Regions from separate parts of the Streptomyces prunicolor genome, predicted to be linked through region 2. Evidence: riboswitches for the same ligand, from Rfam matches in the RefSeq annotation. Region 2 holds a riboswitch; each other region holds the start of a gene.

Region 1 (4,151 bases), 9.2 Mb from region 2:
CGGAGCCGTTGTCCGAACTCCCCTGCGTCTCGGTCGACTTGGACCCCTCGGTCTTCGTGTCGGCCTTGGGGACCGAGACCGCGGTCGTCAGGTCACCGGGGTCGGTGGTCTGGGTGTCCGTGGGCTCGGGGGCGTTGGTCTCGGTGTCCGGGGCGCTCGTCGCGGGATCCGCGGTGGGCTGGTCGGCGTTGTCACCATTCCCGGCGTTGCCGCCGTTGCCGCCGTTCCCCTCATTGCCGCCGTTCCCGCTGGGCGCGTCGGACGCGGAGCCGGAGGGCGCCGCCGTAGCGGTGTCGGTGGCCGTCGGGGACGCCTCCGGGTCACCCGAGCCGCCGCCCGAACCCGAGCCGCCGCCCGAACCGCCGCCGGTACCGGGGTCGTCGTCCGTCCCGGCGCCGCACTTCTTGCCGTCGTTGATGCAGTTGACCATGTCCTTCATCAGGCCCTCGTCGAAGACGTTGATGAAGTCGCCGTGGTCCGTGACGGGCTTGTGCTGCTGCTCGGGGAAGGAGTCCACCGCGAACAGCGGGGTCGTCTTGCCACCGTCCTGGAGGCTCGGCGCGTTCACGTCGTAGACGATCCGCTGCACCAGCTGCGGAATGGCCTCGAAGCCCGCCGGGCAGGAGCCGTCGGCGGCCTCGAAGGCCACGTGGGTGCGGTGGTTGGCGCTGTCGATGTTGCGGCCGTCCCAGCAGCTCTGGAACTTGAAGGTGCGCACCACGTCGCTGCCCGCGGGGCACAGCGGGTACTTGTCCTTGAGCTGCCGGTCCTCGAACCCGGTGCAGCTCCAGGAGGCGTTGGCGTTGGCCGGGCCGTTCACGAAGGCCTTGGCGTCGCCGGTGATGATGCGCAGGAGGCGCGGCATCGCGACGACCTTGCTCTTCGGGTTGCCCACGAACGTCAGCGTGGCCGCCTTCGCGGTGACGATCTGACCGGAGTTGCCCTCGGTACCGCCGCCGGGCTTGTCGGCGTCCTGCTCCTGCTTGCCGTTCTGCAGGCGCAACACGGGCCAGTAGTAAGTGGACTTGTCGCCCGGGTTCTCACAACTCGTGTCGGCCTTCGCCAGGTCGTCGTCGCTCGCGAAGGCGTTGTTCGACTGGTTGCCGATGTAGTCGTGGAAGTGGTGGGCGCCGTTGGTGACTCCGGGCGCGACGATCACGTTGTCCGAGTTGAACAGGCCGTTCTCGTTGACACCGCACGCGGTGACGAACGTGCCGCGGGAGGCGTCGGCCTGGTCCTGCGGGGTGTTCACGTTGGGCTGTACGGAGGTGATGTCCGCGTAGTCCGAGGCGACGGGCCCGTTGCTGGACTGCTGGTTGCCCTGCTGGTCCTGGCCGTCGCCCTGCTGCTGGTCCTGGCCGGTCGGGTCGGCGCTACCGCTCTGGTCGTCGCCCCCGCTGCCGTTCTCGTCGCCGTTCGTGGGGGCGATCAGGGTGCAGCCCGCGAGGGCGTCGAGGCCTTCCGGGCGGTCCCCGACACGCGCGATGGCGTCGCCGATCCGTCCGATGGTCGCGGCGCGCTTCTCCTTCAACGGATTCATGATCGCGTTGTCGGCGAAGGAGGCGTCCTGGCGGATGGACTCCGTCGAGTCCTTCAGTTTCTGGTAGGCCTCGGTTATCTGCTGGTCCAGAAGCGCGAGTTGGGTGTCGACCTCGGTCTTCGCCTCGTCGGGGACCGTTGTCAACTGGGTGCCGATGTCCGGGCAGTCGATCGTGGCGCCGTCCGAGGCCGCATCCGGAGACCCTTGTTGGGCAGAATCACCGCCCCAACCACCTTCGGACGCCGACGCGTAGACGTTCGCCGCCACCAGTCCTCCGCCGCCCAGCATCAGGGCGACTGCTGCCATCGTCGCGCGTCGTGCGCCTGTGGGGCGTCTGCGCGTGTTGCGTGCCAAGGAAGTTGCTCCTACACGTATCGGTCGGCCCGGATCGTCCCGGCATGGAAATCCCCCGTTCCAATACGGAGCCGGACGCCGGTGTGTTCAACCGTCCCAAAAATTCATAGCGACCTCATATGGATCACCCGGCCCGGCGGACCCATGAGCCCGCGACACGTTTGGGAGAGGTAAAGGTCACAAAAACGTATCGGACATATCGCGCTTCAACCTTCACACGAGGCACACACGTTGGCTAAGTTGGCGCTCAGACCGTACGACCTACTCCGGCGATCAGCGCCGGGCCGCACGGTTTGCGCCGAATCCGGTCTGTCGCTCGCGACAGCCGGAACCGGGGACCCAACCGACTTGGGGTGAATCGGCCCAACTGCCCATCCGGGCAAGGGTCGTAGGGCAATCCTTCCGTGATCGGCCGCCCGAACCCGACAGCTAACTCGGTAGGCGCGATACGGAAGGAGCACGTCTGCCATGCCGGCAGAACGAAGTACGCGCACCGGAGGCAGTGGCCCCACCGTGGACGACCGACCCAGCCGTGACGAAGTGCAGCGGCGGATCAACTCCCTTTACGACAGGGCCGAGACGGCCACCGGAAACTACAACGCCACGCGCAAGATGTCCGGCGCTCCACGCCAGCGTGTCGAGCCCCGTCCCAGCGCGTCGCGTCCTTCCGACCCCGCTCAGGACGCCGTCACCCGGCAGTTGTTCGACCGCGCCCGCGCTCAACTGGGCCCGACCGTACCGGCGGCCCTACCGCCCCGCAGGACTCCCGCCCGTCCGGCCGCAGCCCGGCCCGAGCGGTCCGAACGGCGCCCCGAGCCCGAAGGCGGCGCCCGAGCACTTGAGGCGCAGTCCGGCCGCGCCGTGGCCGAACTGACCGCGGGGACCGGAGTGCCGGGGCCCGCCGCCCCTCAACTCGCGGCGCCTGTCGCCGAGTTGACAGCCGGACCCGTCGCCGCACTGCCGCCCGCCGCGCCGCAAGCCCCCCAGATGCCTCAGATCGCCGCGGTGCAGGCATCTCAGGCACCACAAATGCAGCAGATGGCCCAGATGCCCCAGGCGACCGTCCTCGACCTGCCGCCCGTGCCGTCCATCGAGGTGCCGCCCACGCCCGTCATGGAGGCACAGCAGTTCGCCGTCGCGACTGCCCCGGCACCGGCCTTCGACCCACTCACCGCGGATCTGAACCTGCTCCCGTACATCGCCGCTCCGCGCGCCGAACAGGCCCCGGCGAGTGCCACCTGGCCGCCCGCGCAGACCAACTGGCCCACAGCGGAGACGACTTGGTCGACCGGGGCGATGCCCATGGTCCCCGAACAGCAGACGTGGTCGACCGGGCAGCTGCCCGTCATGCCCGAGCAGCAGGCCTGGGGCACGGGGCAGCTGCCCATCGTGCCCGAACAACAAGCCTGGGCCACAGGCCAGATGCCGGTCGTGCCCCAGCAACAGGCCTGGGAAACAGGGCAGCTGCCCGTCCTCCCCGAGCAACAGGTCTGGGCCACAGGCCAGATGCCCATGGTGACCGAGCAGCGCACCTCGTACCTCACGCCTCAACCGGACTGGCGTCCGCCGCAGCAGGAGTGGCAGCCGACCCCACCCGCCGCCGAGGTCTCCTTCGCCGCGGCCCCGGTCGTCGCTCCCGAGTTCACCCTGCCCACGGCTCCGACGATGGCCCCGGAGATCATTCTTCCTCCGGCCCCGACCATCAGCCCGGCGCCCGCCGCGGCCGTACCCGCCGCACTGCAGGACCCCACCACGCTCAGCAAGACCAGCACCGCGCTCGCCTTCGCCCGCGCACAGATCGGCAGGCCGTGTCTGTGGGGCGCGGCGGGACCGGACGCGTACGACTGCTCCAGCCTCACCCAGGCCGCCTGGAAGGCCGCGGGCGTCCTCCTCCCGCGCACCGCCCAGGAACAGTCCGGCGCCGGCGCGCTCGTCCCGCTCGCGGACATCCGCGCGGGCGACCTGATCTTCTTCTACGACAGCATCGACCACGTCGGCCTCTACACCGGCAACGGCCTGATGATCCACGCGCCGAGCCCGGGTACGCCGATACGCGAGGAGTCGATCTTCTACGCCGGTGCCGCCGCCATCCGGGGCGCCGTACGGCCCGCCTGATCCGATCGGGGCCGGGCATTTCCCGGCCCTGACCGCACACCCCGCGACACTCCCGGCCAACCGCGTCATGGACCCGTACGAGTGGTGCATCCTGGGACACGGTCGTAGCGTCGACAGAGACACGACGACCGTGCCCCGGCAG
Region 2 (4,151 bases):
GGCGGCAGCGGGGGCCAGGGCTGGTCCGGGTCGGCCGGGACCTCGACGCCGAGGACCTGGCCGGCGCGGAGTGCCACGCGCGTGTGCCCCTCGGGAGAGAGGTGGAGCCGGTCGCCGTCCCAGGCCCGCCGGTCCTGGACCGTCTTGAGGGACCACAGGTCGAGCACCGGACAGCCGTAGCGGTCGGCGATGGCCCGCACATGTCCGTTGTAGGTGGCGATCTTGCCGCGCAGATGCTTGAGCACGGGCACGCCGCGGGTGTCGAAGCCGGTCGTCACCATGACGGTGCCGACGGCGGCGGTGAGGTCGGCGACCGCGCGTTCGAAGCGCTCGGCGACCTCGTCGGGGTCGGTGCCCGGACGGATGATGTCGTTGCCGCCCGCGGCCAGGGTGACCAGGTCGGGCCCGATCTCCTTGGCCCGGGTGAGCTGGTCGGCCACGATCTGGTCGAGCAGCTTCCCGCGCACCGCGAGATTGGCGTACTCGAAGTCGCCCTCGGGCCGCCGGTCCGCGAGCAGTACCGCGAACCGGTCGGCCCAGCCGACCATCGCCCCGTCGGGCCCAGGATCGCCGACGCCCTCGGTGAAGCTGTCCCCCACCGCCACGTACGACCCGATCACTGATCTGTTGTCACTCTTCGAATCGTTAGCCACGGCAACCATAATTCACCCTGAGCTGTGACCTACGCGATCGTATTTAGGGGTTGACGGGCGGTGATATAAGCCACTTGTAAAGGGTTGTCCAAAGTCGGAATAACCCTCTGATCAGGGGCGTTGACCCCGGAACTGCCCGGCGCCAGGCTCCGGGCTCCGGTGTCAGCCGACGGTGACGCCGTGCGAGCGCAGGTAGGCGACCGGGTCCACGTCCGAGCCGTAGTACGGCGTGGTCCGGATCTCGAAGTGCAGGTGCGGGCCGGTCACGTTGCCGGTCGCGCCGGAGAGGCCGATCTGCTGGCCCTCGGTCACCGTCTGGCCGGCCGAGACCGACAGCTGCGACATGTGGGCGTACTGCGAGTACTCGCCGTCCGCGTGCCGGATGACGACCTCGTTGCCGTAGGCGCCGTCGTAGGCCGCCGAGACGACCGTGCCCGCGGCGACCGCCTTGACGGTGGTACCGGTCGGGACGACGAAGTCGACGCCGGTGTGATAGCCGCTGGACCACATGCTGCCCGCGACGTGATAGCCGGTGCCGATGGTGCCGCCGGTCACAGGGAGCGTGTAACCGGTGGAGGTACTGGTGCTGTTGTCGCTCTGCGCGGCCGAGCTGCTCTTCGACGAAGAAGAAGAAGAAGAAGAAGCAGAGGACGACGAGGACGAAGAAGACGAAGTACCGGACGACTTGGACGAAGTGCCGGTGTCCGTCCCGCCCGTCGAGGCCTTCTTGCCGAGGGAGAGCTTCAGGCCCGGGTGGATCAGCGACGGGTCCCCACCGATGACCTCGCGGTTGTCCTGGTAGATCTTCTTCCAACCGCCGGTGACATCCTGCTCCTCGGCGATCTTCGCGAGCCAGTCGCCCGCCTTCACCGAATACGTCTTGACGCCCGCGGTTTTCGCGGTCGCCGCCTTCTCCGTCGCCGCCTTCTCAACCGCCGGAACGGACTGAACTGCCTTTTCCGGAGCGGAAGTCGAAGGGGCGGCATGAGCGCCTGCAGCCCCCACGAGCGGAAGGGCGAGCGCGGCACCGCCGGTTCCGGCTACGGCTATCGAGCGGGTGAGGCGCTGGGCCTTCGGGCGGCGGTGCTTACCCTTCGCGGGCATGACGAATTCCTCTCCGGCGCCTGCGAGGTGAGCTGTCGGGTGCGAGCTGGAGATGCCCGGCCGCGCGCTGGTCGCGACTTAACCCCAAGCCCGTTCCGGAGACCGGAACAGGCGTCTTACCTGTGGGTCCCCCGCTCCTGCCGCGTACGGGTGGGTGAGTACGGAGTCCGGTCGGCGGCAGGATTGGGCGTCCGTCCGGATTGGTGGCGAACGTAAGCGAGGAAGACGCAAAGGGACAAGCAGGAGGTTCCACGGATTTGCGTTTCTTGTGATTGCCTGTGGGAATTCACAGTCACCCTCCGTGAATTCCCCGGGCCTCGACTCCTCAATTCCCCTGCAAAAGCACGTCAATTACGTGAACATGACCAACGACCCACGGTCACGAATATGACGCTGCTCACGTACACGCCCCTCAGGTCCCCTTATTCCAGAGCGAGTTGGAACGAAGGCTGCAATTAGGACAGAGCGCTCAGATGCGACGCAGCCGGAGAACCGTCGCATCAAGGTCACCGCGCAGCCCGGTGCGCAACCCGTGGTGCAACAGCACGGCCCCCCGGTGTACTTCACCCGTTTCGAGGCATTCGTACGAAGCTGTCGGGTCGAGCCCGCGCAGCCGCAGCGCCGGCAGCGGCTCACCGTAGTGCTGCGCCTGGAGCAGGGCGAGGACGACGGTCTCGTCGCCGCGCACGTACTGCACGGCACTGAGTCCGCCGCTCGGCGGGCGCAGCCGGTGGAGGTCGCCGTGCTGCACGAGAGGCCTGATCTCCTTGTAGAGGTCCACCCAACGGCGGGCCTCGGCGAGCTCCTCCTCGGTCCACTCCGAGAGGTCGCCGCCCACCCCGAGCACCCCGGCCATGGCGCTCACGAACCGGAAACGCAGGCTGCTGACCCGGTCGTTGAGCTGAGTGTTCGGGCTGTCGGTGACCCAGGCGGCCATCACGCGCGCGGGGTGGATCTGGCTGAAGCCGTGCTGGATGGCGAGCCGGTCGAGCGGGTCGGTGTTGTCCGAGGTCCACACCTGGTCCGTACGGCTCATGATGCCGAGGTCGATCCGGCCGCCACCACCGGAGCAGGACTCGAAGGCGACGCCCGGGTGGGCCGCCCGCAACCGGTCGAACAGGGCGTACAGGGCGCGCACATGGTCGACCCAGAGGCGCTGCGGATAGGCGTCACCGGGCCAGCCGGCATCCGTGAAGCAGCGGTTGAAGTCCCACTTCACGTAGTCGATGGGGGCGCTCGTGAGGAGCGTGTCGAGCCGCTCCCAGAGGTATTCCTGGACATCCTCGCGAGCCAGGTTCAGCACGAGCTGATTGCGGAACTCCGTCCGCTTTCGTCCGGGTTGGAACTGCACCCAGTCGGGATGCGCGCGGTACAGATCGCTGTCCGGATTGACCATTTCGGGCTCGACCCAGATACCGAACTGCATGCCGAGCGCGTGCACGTAGTCGGCGAGCGGCTTGAGGCCGCCGGGGAAGCGGTCCGGGTTCGGGGTCCAGTCGCCCAGTCCGGCGCGGTCGCTGGTGCGCTTCCCGAACCAGCCGTCGTCGACCACGAACAGCTCGACCCCGGCCGCCGCCGCGCGCCGCGCGAGCACGCCCTGCTGCTCCTCGGAGATGTCGAACTGCGTGGCCTCCCAGGAGTTGTAGAGCACCGGCCGGTCCTGGTCCGCGTCCGGGATGACATACGTCCGCTGGTAGTCGTGCCAGGTGCGGCTGGCGCCGCCGAAGCCGGCGTCGCTCCACAGTCCGGCGAAGACGGGGGTCGTGAAGGACTCCCCCGGCGCCAGGAGGAGCAGCCCGGAGTCGTCGTACCCGGCGCCGCCGCCGATCTGCACGCGCGCGTCCGGGAGTTGGGCCACGGCGATCCGCCAGGACCCCGACCAGCCGAGGGCGCAGCCGTAGACCTCGCCGCGCTCCTCGGTGGCGTCGAGGTCGAGCGCGACCCAGGGCAGATGCTGGTGCCCGGTGTGTCCGCGCCGGCTGCCGATGACCTTCTCACCGTAGGTGAGGTCGGAACGCACCAGCCGCGACTCGGCGGCCCACCGCCCGTGCAACTGCGACAGCCGCCACCCCTCCCGCTCGGGCAACGTCCACACGGCGGAGTCGGCGCGCAGCAGCTCCAGCGCCTCGTCCCCCTCGTTGTCGAGGGTCGTCCAGCGCTCTACGACGTCGCCGCGCGTCCGGTAGTGCAACGTGATCGCGAGGCCGGTGTCCCGGAACCGGAGCCGCAGTTCGTCGCCCTCGGTGTCGTACCGCTCGAAGGTCCACTCCGTGCCGCGACGCTCGGGCGTGCGCACGGACAGGGCTGGGCGTGCGAAGCGGGGGCCGCCCTCGACGGGGTACTCCTCGCGTCCGTCGAGCGGGGACTCGAAGGAGGAGCCCACGGGCAGCGGGC
Region 3 (4,151 bases), 5.0 Mb from region 2:
TCAGCAAGGCGTTCACCCCGCGCCGAGTGGCTGAATTCGCCCCGCGCGTGCAGGAGTTGACGAACGACCTCATCGACCGGTTCGCCGACGACGGCTCCGCCGACCTCATCCACGACTTCGCCTTCCCGCTCCCCATCTACGCCATCTGCGACCTCCTCGGCGTCCCCCGCGAGGACCAGGACGACTTCCGGGACTGGGCGGGCATGATGATCCGTCACGGGGGCGGGCCGCGCGGCGGAGTCGCCCGGTCCGTCAAGAAGATGCGGAGCTATCTCGCCGACCTCATCCACCGCAAGCGCGAGGCCCTCTCCGACACCCCCACCCCGCACCCCGACGGGAACCTCCCCGGCACCCCCGGCAGGAACCCCTCCGGCACCCCCACCCCTCCCCCCGGCGAAGACCTCCTCTCCGGCCTCATCCGCGCCTCCGACCACGGCGAGCACCTCACCGAGAACGAGGCCGCGGCGATGGCCTTCATCCTGCTGTTCGCCGGGTTCGAGACGACCGTCAATCTCATCGGCAACGGGACCTACGCCCTCCTCACCCACCCCGAGCAGCGCGCCCGCCTGGAGAAGTCCCTGGCCGCGGGGGAGCGCGACCTCCTCGAAACCGGCGTAGAGGAACTCCTGCGCTACGACGGCCCGGTGGAGCTCGCCACCTGGCGCTTCGCCACCCGCCCCCTCACCCTCGGCGGGCAGGACATCGCAGCCGGCGACCCCGTGCTGGTCGTACTGGCCGCAGCGGACCGCGATCCGGAACGGTTCGCCGATCCCGACGTCCTCGATCTCGGGCGGCGTGACAATCAACACCTCGGCTACGGCCACGGCATCCACTACTGCCTCGGCGCCCCGCTCGCCCGCCTGGAGGGCCAGACCGCGCTCGCCACGCTCCTCACCCGCCTGCCCGACCTGCAACTTGCCGGAGATCCGGCCGACTTGCGCTGGCGCGGTGGCCTCATCATGCGCGGACTGCGCACCCTGCCCGTGGAGTTCACCCCGGAGCGACGCTGAACGGGCGGTCAGACCCCGTAGACGCACGGCCGCCGAACAGGCAATCCGACCCCCTAAACCTGAAAGTGACAGTTCCTCAACTCTGTGATCTTCACGTGATCTCCGTGGCATTAACTTGTGACAAGTGATCGACTGTGGATACGTTCACCTACCAGCGCGGCGACCCGCACCACCCCCCACCCCCTTCCGCCGCGCGCTCCCCCGCTGTCACGCGAAAGGCCTCCGCATGCTCTCCGGGAACGGTCGTCACCGTCGCCCCCGTCAGGCTCCGGCAATCCTCGTCGCGGCCGGCGTGACCGGCTCCGCCATCGCCATCCCCCTCCTCGGCGCCGCCGCCGCGAACGCCGCCGACGGCACCACCTGGGACAAGGTGGCCAACTGCGAGAGCGGTGGCTCCTGGAGCGAGAACAGCGGCAACGGCCAGTACGGCGGCCTGCAGCTGTCCGAGGACGAGTGGGACAAGTACGGCGGCCTCGACTACGCCCCGACCGCCGACCTGGCCAGCCGCTCCCAGCAGATAGCCGTCGCCGAGAAGATCCTCGACGACAAGGGCACCTCCCCTTGGCTGACCTGCGCGCTGGTCTCCGGCCTCACCACGACCTCGGGTTCGACGAACGTCGACACGGGCGTCGCGAGCGACTCACCCTCGGGCACCCCGACGGACTCTTCCGACTCCGGCTCCGGCTCCGACTCCTCGGGCTCTTCCGACTCGTCTGGATCGTCCGCTTCTTCCGGGTTGTCCAACTCTGGTACCACGGACTCGAATTCGTCCGACTCCTCCGACGGCGACTCGTCGAGCAGTCCCTCGCCCTCCGCGTCGGACAACTCTTCCAAGTCCGACAAGTCCACCACTCCTTCCGCGAGCGACGACTCGGTCGCCGCCTCCCCGAAACTCGACGAATCGGACAACTCGGCCCAGGCGGTGGGCAAGTGGAGCCTCGTCGACACGGGTGCGCTCAGCGATTCCGGCGATCAGCAGGGTGAGCAGCAGAGCACTCAGCAGAGTGCCGGCAAGCACCGCGGCGCCAGTGCCGAGGAGAGCGTGTCGCCGCAGACCTACACCGTCCGCGCCGGCGACTCCCTCGCGTCCATCGCCGACTCCCTTGGCTACGACGGCGGATGGCGCGCGCTCTACGCCGAGAACAAAAAGGTGATAGGCGCCGATCCGACCCAGATCGCCGCCGGTCAGACCTTGGACGTCGGTACGGAAGCGGACGAAAAGTAGCAAGCCAGCGGCGGGAGTTCGCGTCACGCTTCGCGTCGAATGTCCGGTTTGATCAAAGTGTGGGATGAGTCTCAGAAGCCCTGATCGTCTTTGGAATTCCGTGGATTCCGTGTCTACGGTCAAGGCCGCTCGTCACCACGAGCCCCGGTTGCCGCACACGCCGAGTCCTGCCAGCGGCCTCCGGGAACAGTCGTCGCGTCAAGCGCCGTAGGCAGGAGCGGGGGACCCAAGGTAAGCGCCGGGCCCGGGAGTTGAGAGACGACCGGAACCGGCTTGGGGTTAAGTCGTGCTCGTACGAGACGTACGAGCACGGCCGGGCAACTCACACGGCCCGAACCCGACAGCTCACCTCGTAGGCGTCGGTGAGGGGATTGGGATTTTCCATGCTGTTTTCCAGCAAGGGCAAGCACCGCCGTCCGTCCAAGGCCACCCGCGTCGCCACGCTCGCCGGTGTAACCGGTGTCGCGATCGCCGCTCCGCTGATGGCCACTGGCAGCGCCTCCGCCGCCACCGCCTCCGAGTGGGACACGGTCGCCAGCTGCGAGTCCGGCGGCAACTGGTCCATCAACACCGGTAACGGCTACTACGGCGGCCTGCAGTTCTCCGCCTCGACGTGGGCCGCGTACGGCGGCACCGCCTACGCCTCCACCGCGAACCAGGCCTCCAAGTCCCAGCAGATAGCCGTCGCCGAGAAGGTTCTCGCCGCCCAGGGCAAGGGTGCCTGGCCCACCTGCGGCACCGGCCTCTCCGGCGCCTCCTACTCCGGCGGCAGCTCCAGCTCGTCGAGCGGCTCGAACAGCTCCAGCTCCTCCAAGAGCACCACCGAGCGTTCCACGGGCGACACCACCGCCTCCCGCTCCGCCGAGCGCCCGGCCGCCAAGAAGACCGTCTCCACCCCGACCGGCAAGAAGGTCAAGAAGGGCGACGGCGAGTACAAGGTCGTCAAGGGCGACACCCTCAGCTCCATCGCCGAGAAGCACAAGGTGAAGGGCGGCTGGCAGCAGCTGTTCAAGCTGAACAAGGACATCATCGACGACGCCGACTTCATCTTCCCGGGCCAGCAGCTCCACCTGAAGTGACGTCGCGAAACCGATCCCGAGTGACATATCGGGCTCGTAGCTGAACCACAGCGCCCTCACATCCGTGGTGTCCATCATGGAGACCTCGTGAGGGTCACCCCCGTCCCCCACGGGCTCCCCGCTCCGGTGCGTGTTCCCCCGTACGCACCGGGGCGGGGCTTTTTGTGTCTCCGTGTTCTTCCCCGGGACTCTTTGTTCCGTTCGGAAACAATTTACTCTCGGTTCTGTCCATCAGGCGGCCGACCGGATGGCCAATCGGCCTGAGCCGGTTAGGCTCGTCTCGCAGAGCCGCTGCGGTGTTGCCGCAGTCGCGTCAGATCCCAAGAAGGAGATGCTCGTGCCGTCCATCGACGTCGTCGTAGCCCGGGAAATCCTGGACTCCCGAGGCAACCCCACGGTCGAGGTCGAGGTCGGCCTCGACGACGGCAGCTCGGGTCGTGCCGCCGTTCCGTCCGGCGCCTCCACGGGTGCCTTCGAGGCCATCGAGCTGCGCGACGGTGACCCCAACCGCTACGGCGGCAAGGGCGTAGAGAAGGCCGTCCTCGCCGTCATGGACCAGATCGGCCCGGAGCTGGTCGGCTACGACGCCACCGAGCAGCGCCTGATCGACCAGGCGATGTTCGACCTGGACGCCACCGACAACAAGGGCGCGCTCGGCGCCAACGCCATCCTCGGCGTCTCCCTCGCCGTCGCCCACGCCGCCGCCGAGGCCAGCGACCTCCCGCTCTTCCGCTACCTGGGCGGTCCGAACGCGCACCTGCTGCCCGTCCCGATGATGAACATCCTGAACGGCGGCTCGCACGCCGACTCGAACGTGGACATCCAGGAGTTCATGAT
Region 4 (4,151 bases), 1.4 Mb from region 2:
TGCCGGTCCGACGAGGTCTGCATGGGCCCCAGCGTACGGCTCGCGTCTGACAACGGCGCGAGGCAGTCTGGGGGAGAAAGCAGCATGGGGAAGTCGGGCCGAGGCCGCGGTCCGACGACTCGCTCCGGACGGTCCACAGGGCCGCTCCGGGCTCGCTTCACGTGTGGGAAACTGGTCTAGACAACCCTGAGACTCTGAAGGGCAGCATCACATGGCTGAGCGCCGCGTCAACGTCGGCTGGGCGGAGGGCCTTCACGCCCGCCCCGCCTCCATCTTCGTCCGGGCCACCACGGCCTCGGGTATCCCCGTGACGATCGCCAAGGCCGACGGCAACCCCGTCAACGCGGCCTCCATGCTCGCGGTTCTGGGCCTGGGCGCCCAGGGCGGCGAGGAGATCGTCCTCGCGTCGGACGCCGAGGGCGCGGACGCGGCCCTCGACCGCTTGGCGAAGCTGGTCGCCGAAGGTCTTGAGGAACTCCCCGAGACCGTCTGAGGTATCCCCTTCTTTGCGCCTAGACCGGCGCCGCTCTCGCGGAGGCGGTTGCGCGCCGCAGGGGTTCCTCAATTGATGGTTGCGGTGCTTTTCGCCGCAAAACACTGCACACAACCTCGAAGGGCTCGTCCGAATTACCGGGCGAGCCCTTCGCAATTCCACTTACGGGCAGCAGAAATAATCCCCCGCGAATTATCTCCTCTTTGTATACGGTGCCCGTGTTAATGCCGCAGGCCGGACATGTTTACGGGAGGTTGCGAAGTCCTCACACGGTCCGTGCCGTTCGCGCCGTTCGCCCCGCCGGGAAAGCGCAGCCGGTGCGCGGTGCCCGCGCGCTCGGTGTGCAGGGCGGTGATCGCCCGCGCTCGCTCGCTGTCGCCGCGCGCCACCGCGTCCACGATGGCGCCGTGCTCGGCCCAGGACTCCACGGGGTTGGCCGGTACGTCCACCGCGTACATCCAGGCGATCTTGTGCCGCAGCTGGGTCAGCATCGAGGTCAGCGCGGGGCTCCCGGAGGCCTGGGCCAGCGTCTCGTGGAACCAGCTGCCCAGGGAGCGCAGATCCTCGCTGTTGCCCCTCCTGGCGCGCTCCTGGCCCAGCCTGACGAGGCCGCGCAGCACCTTCAGGTGAGCCTCGGTGCGCCGCTGGGCGGCCCGCGAGGCGCCGAGCGGCTCCAGCAGCATCCGCATCTCCAGCAGGTCGGCGGCCTCCTGCTCGGTCGGTTCCGCGACGCACGCGCCCGCGTGCCGCCGGGTCACCACGAACCCCTCGGCCTCCAGCGTGCGCAGGGCCTCCCGGACGGGGACGCGCGAGACGCCGTACCGGCGCGCGAGGAGTTCCTCCGTGAGCCGGCTGCCGCGCTCGTAGACACCGGCGACGATGTCGTCCCGGATCGCCGTGCATACCGAGTGCGCCGGAATACGCATGTCCGACCTCCGCCTTAATCCCCGTGAAACGTCGACGATTGACGTGTGTTCCGTGACTCTATTGCAATCAGCGGGAATTTCCGATGGCGGACCGGAATCCATGCATATTTTTTGGACAGATGGGCCCTGGAAAGGCCGAAAGCCCCGGCCGGATGGGCCAGGGCTTCGGGAAGTGCGGCGGTGAGTCGTCAGACGTTCACGCCGTGCTTGCGGAGGTAGGCGACGGGGTCGACGTCCGAGCCGTACTCGGCGGTCGTGCGGGCCTCGAAGTGGAGGTGCGGTCCGGTGACGTTGCCGGTCGCCCCGGAGAGGCCTATCTGCTGGCCCGGGGTGACCGTCTGGCCGACGGAGACTCCGATGGACGACAGGTGGCCGTACATGGTGTACATGCCGTCGGCCATCTTGATCACGACCTCATTGCCGTACGAGCCTCCCCAGCCGGCCTCGACGACGGTGCCGGAGCCGACCGCGTGCACGGAGGTGCCGGTCGAGGCGTGGAAGTCGATGCCGGTGTGGACACCGGAGGACCAGAGGGAACCGCCGGTCTTGTAGCCGGTGGAGACGTACGAGCCGGTGACCGGTGCGACGAAGGTGTTGAGCCTCTTGCGCTCGGCGGCGCGGGCGGCACGTACCTCGGCCTCGCGCTCCGCCTTGGCCTGCGCGGCGGCCTTGGCCCGGGCGGTCTCCTTGGCCAGGGTTTCGGCGGCGGCCTGCTCCTGGGCGACGGCCTGGGCGTCGATCTTCTCGGCCACGGAATCGCCCATCGCGACGACGGGGGTGAGGCCGGTCTGTTCGGGGGCGGGCTCCGCGGCGAACGCGGGGGCACCGGCGAGGGTGCCGACGACGCCGGTGGTGGTGAGGGCCGCGACACTCGCGACACGAACGGTGGTGCGGTGGGTCCGGCTCGGGCGACGGTGCTTCCCGGTGGCGCGGGTGAACGCCATGGAGTGGCTGGTCCTTTCCTTCCTTCTCGCCTACCGGGTTAGCTGACGGGTTCGGAGCAGGAAGGTCTCCTACGGACCCCCTCGCTGTGCGCGCGGGCGTCCGATTCACCCCAGGGACGTGGGTCCCCGGCTCCCCTGGCTCGCGCCGTACGGGGACTCGGCGATGACTGTCCGGTGCCGCGAGTGCGGCGCGGTGCCTGACGGACAGCCGGACCGACGCTAAGGGGGGCCACTTTCAATCCCCAAACGGATCACGGAATTTGTTGCACATGCCACAGGGCAGACAGGCAACCTCTCCCCCAATTCGGACATTAAGAGGCCCTGATGACTCTTCAGTCACCAGGGCCCCCACGCGCGCGCGTGCCGCTCTTCGGCTCGCTACTGGTCGTCTACTCGGCCGCGACGACGGTCACTTCGCCGATACCGAGAGCCTCCACGGGCTCCTTGATCTGCTCCGCGTCGCCGACGAGGATCGTCACCAGACGGTCCACCGGGAAGGCGTTCACGACCGCCGCGGTGGCCTCCACGGTGCCGGTCGCGGCGAGCTGCTGGTACAGCGTCGCCTGGTAGTCGTCGGGCAGGTGCTGCTCGACCTGGTCGGCCAGCGTGCTCGCGACGGCCGCGGCGGTCTCGTACTTGAGCGGCGCCACCCCGACGAGGTTCTGTACGGCGATGTCCCGCTCGGCGTCGGTGAGTCCGCCCTCGGCGAGCTTGCGGAGCACCGTCCACAGGTCGTCCAGCGCGGGACCGGTGTTCGGGGTGTCCACGGAGCCGCTGATGGCGAGCATCGAGGCACCCGTGCCGTCGGGTGCCGACCGCAGCACCTGGCCGAACGCCCGCACACCGTAGGTGTAGCCCTTCTCCTCGCGCAGGACGCGGTCCAGGCGTGAGGTGAGGGTGCCGCCGAGGCAGTACGTGCCGAGCACCTGGGCGGGCCACACGCGGTCGTGCCGGTCGGATCCGACCCGGCCGATGAGCAGCTGGGTCTGGACGGCGCCGGGACGGTGCACGATCACGACCCGCCCGGTGTCGTCGGCGGTGACCGGCGGCACGGGACGCGGCTGTGCGGTGGAGCCCGTCCACGAGCCCAGGGTGTCGGCGAGCAGCGCGTCCAGGTCGATGCCGGTGAGGTCGCCGACGACCACGACGGTGGCCGTGGCGGGGCGGACGTGCCGCTCGTAGAAGGCGCGTACGGCCCCGGAGTCGATCTTCTGGACGGTCTCCTCGGTGCCCTGGCGCGGACGCGACATGCGCGAGGTCACCGGGAACAGCTCCTTGGAGAGCTCCTTGGCCGCGCGGCGGGACGGGTTGGCCGTCTCGTGCGGGATCTCGTCGAGGCGGTTACGGACCAGCCGCTCGACCTCGCTGTCCGCGAAGGCGGGCGCCCGCAGCGCGTCGGACAGCAGGCCGAGGCCCTTGGCCAGCCGTGAGGCCGGTACCTCCAGGCTCAGGCGCAGTCCGGGGTGGTCGGCGTGCGCGTCGAGGGTGGCGCCGGAGCGCTCCAGCTCGGCGGCGAACTCCTCGGCGGAGTGCTTGTCGGTGCCCTCGGAGAAGGCCCGCGCGGTGATCGTGGCGACACCGTCCAGGCCGGCCGGTTCGGCCTCCAGGGGTGCGTCCAGGAGCACCTCGACGGCGACGACCTGCTGGCCGGGGCGGTGGCAGCGCAGCACGGTCAGGCCGTTGCCGAGCGTCCCGCGCTCCGGGGCCGGGAAGGCCCACGGCCTGGCCTCGCCGGCCTGGGGCTGCGGGTGGAATTCCATCGTGGCGAGCTCGGTCACTTGGCCGCCT

The links. A riboswitch is a leader RNA that binds a small molecule or an ion and turns the genes downstream of it on or off. The one in region 2 is predicted to bind cyclic di-AMP.
Region 1: it holds a riboswitch for cyclic di-AMP, as region 2 does, so the genes downstream of both, OG588_RS01345 (NlpC/P60 family protein) here and OG588_RS42935 (peptidoglycan DD-metalloendopeptidase family protein) in region 2, are expected to answer to the same signal.
Region 3: it holds a riboswitch for cyclic di-AMP, as region 2 does, so the genes downstream of both, OG588_RS19945 (transglycosylase family protein) here and OG588_RS42935 (peptidoglycan DD-metalloendopeptidase family protein) in region 2, are expected to answer to the same signal.
Region 4: it holds a riboswitch for cyclic di-AMP, as region 2 does, so the genes downstream of both, OG588_RS37165 (M23 family metallopeptidase) here and OG588_RS42935 (peptidoglycan DD-metalloendopeptidase family protein) in region 2, are expected to answer to the same signal.

What each region holds. Positions count from the first base shown of each region.
Region 1 is NZ_CP108676.1:310,569-314,719, forward strand. It holds gene OG588_RS01340 (DUF1996 domain-containing protein) at 1-1,846, opposite strand, end outside; cyclic di-AMP (ydaO/yuaA leader) riboswitch at 2,181-2,354, shown strand; gene OG588_RS01345 (NlpC/P60 family protein) at 2,363-4,009, shown strand.
Region 2 is NZ_CP108676.1:9,469,109-9,473,259, reverse strand. It holds gene OG588_RS42940 (SGNH/GDSL hydrolase family protein) at 1-620, opposite strand, end outside; gene OG588_RS42935 (peptidoglycan DD-metalloendopeptidase family protein) at 816-1,757, opposite strand; cyclic di-AMP (ydaO/yuaA leader) riboswitch at 1,762-1,924, opposite strand; gene OG588_RS42930 (alpha-galactosidase) at 2,227-4,151, opposite strand, start outside.
Region 3 is NZ_CP108676.1:4,429,152-4,433,302, reverse strand. It holds gene OG588_RS19955 (cytochrome P450) at 1-1,010, shown strand, start outside; gene OG588_RS19950 (transglycosylase family protein) at 1,237-2,235, shown strand; cyclic di-AMP (ydaO/yuaA leader) riboswitch at 2,429-2,609, shown strand; gene OG588_RS19945 (transglycosylase family protein) at 2,619-3,314, shown strand; gene eno (phosphopyruvate hydratase) at 3,646-4,151, shown strand, end outside.
Region 4 is NZ_CP108676.1:8,091,165-8,095,315, reverse strand. It holds gene OG588_RS37180 (GNAT family N-acetyltransferase) at 1-23, opposite strand, end outside; gene OG588_RS37175 (HPr family phosphocarrier protein) at 212-493, shown strand; gene OG588_RS37170 (GntR family transcriptional regulator) at 715-1,419, opposite strand; gene OG588_RS37165 (M23 family metallopeptidase) at 1,608-2,363, opposite strand; cyclic di-AMP (ydaO/yuaA leader) riboswitch at 2,377-2,536, opposite strand; gene OG588_RS37160 (pitrilysin family protein) at 2,753-4,141, opposite strand; gene OG588_RS37155 (M16 family metallopeptidase) at 4,138-4,151, opposite strand, start outside.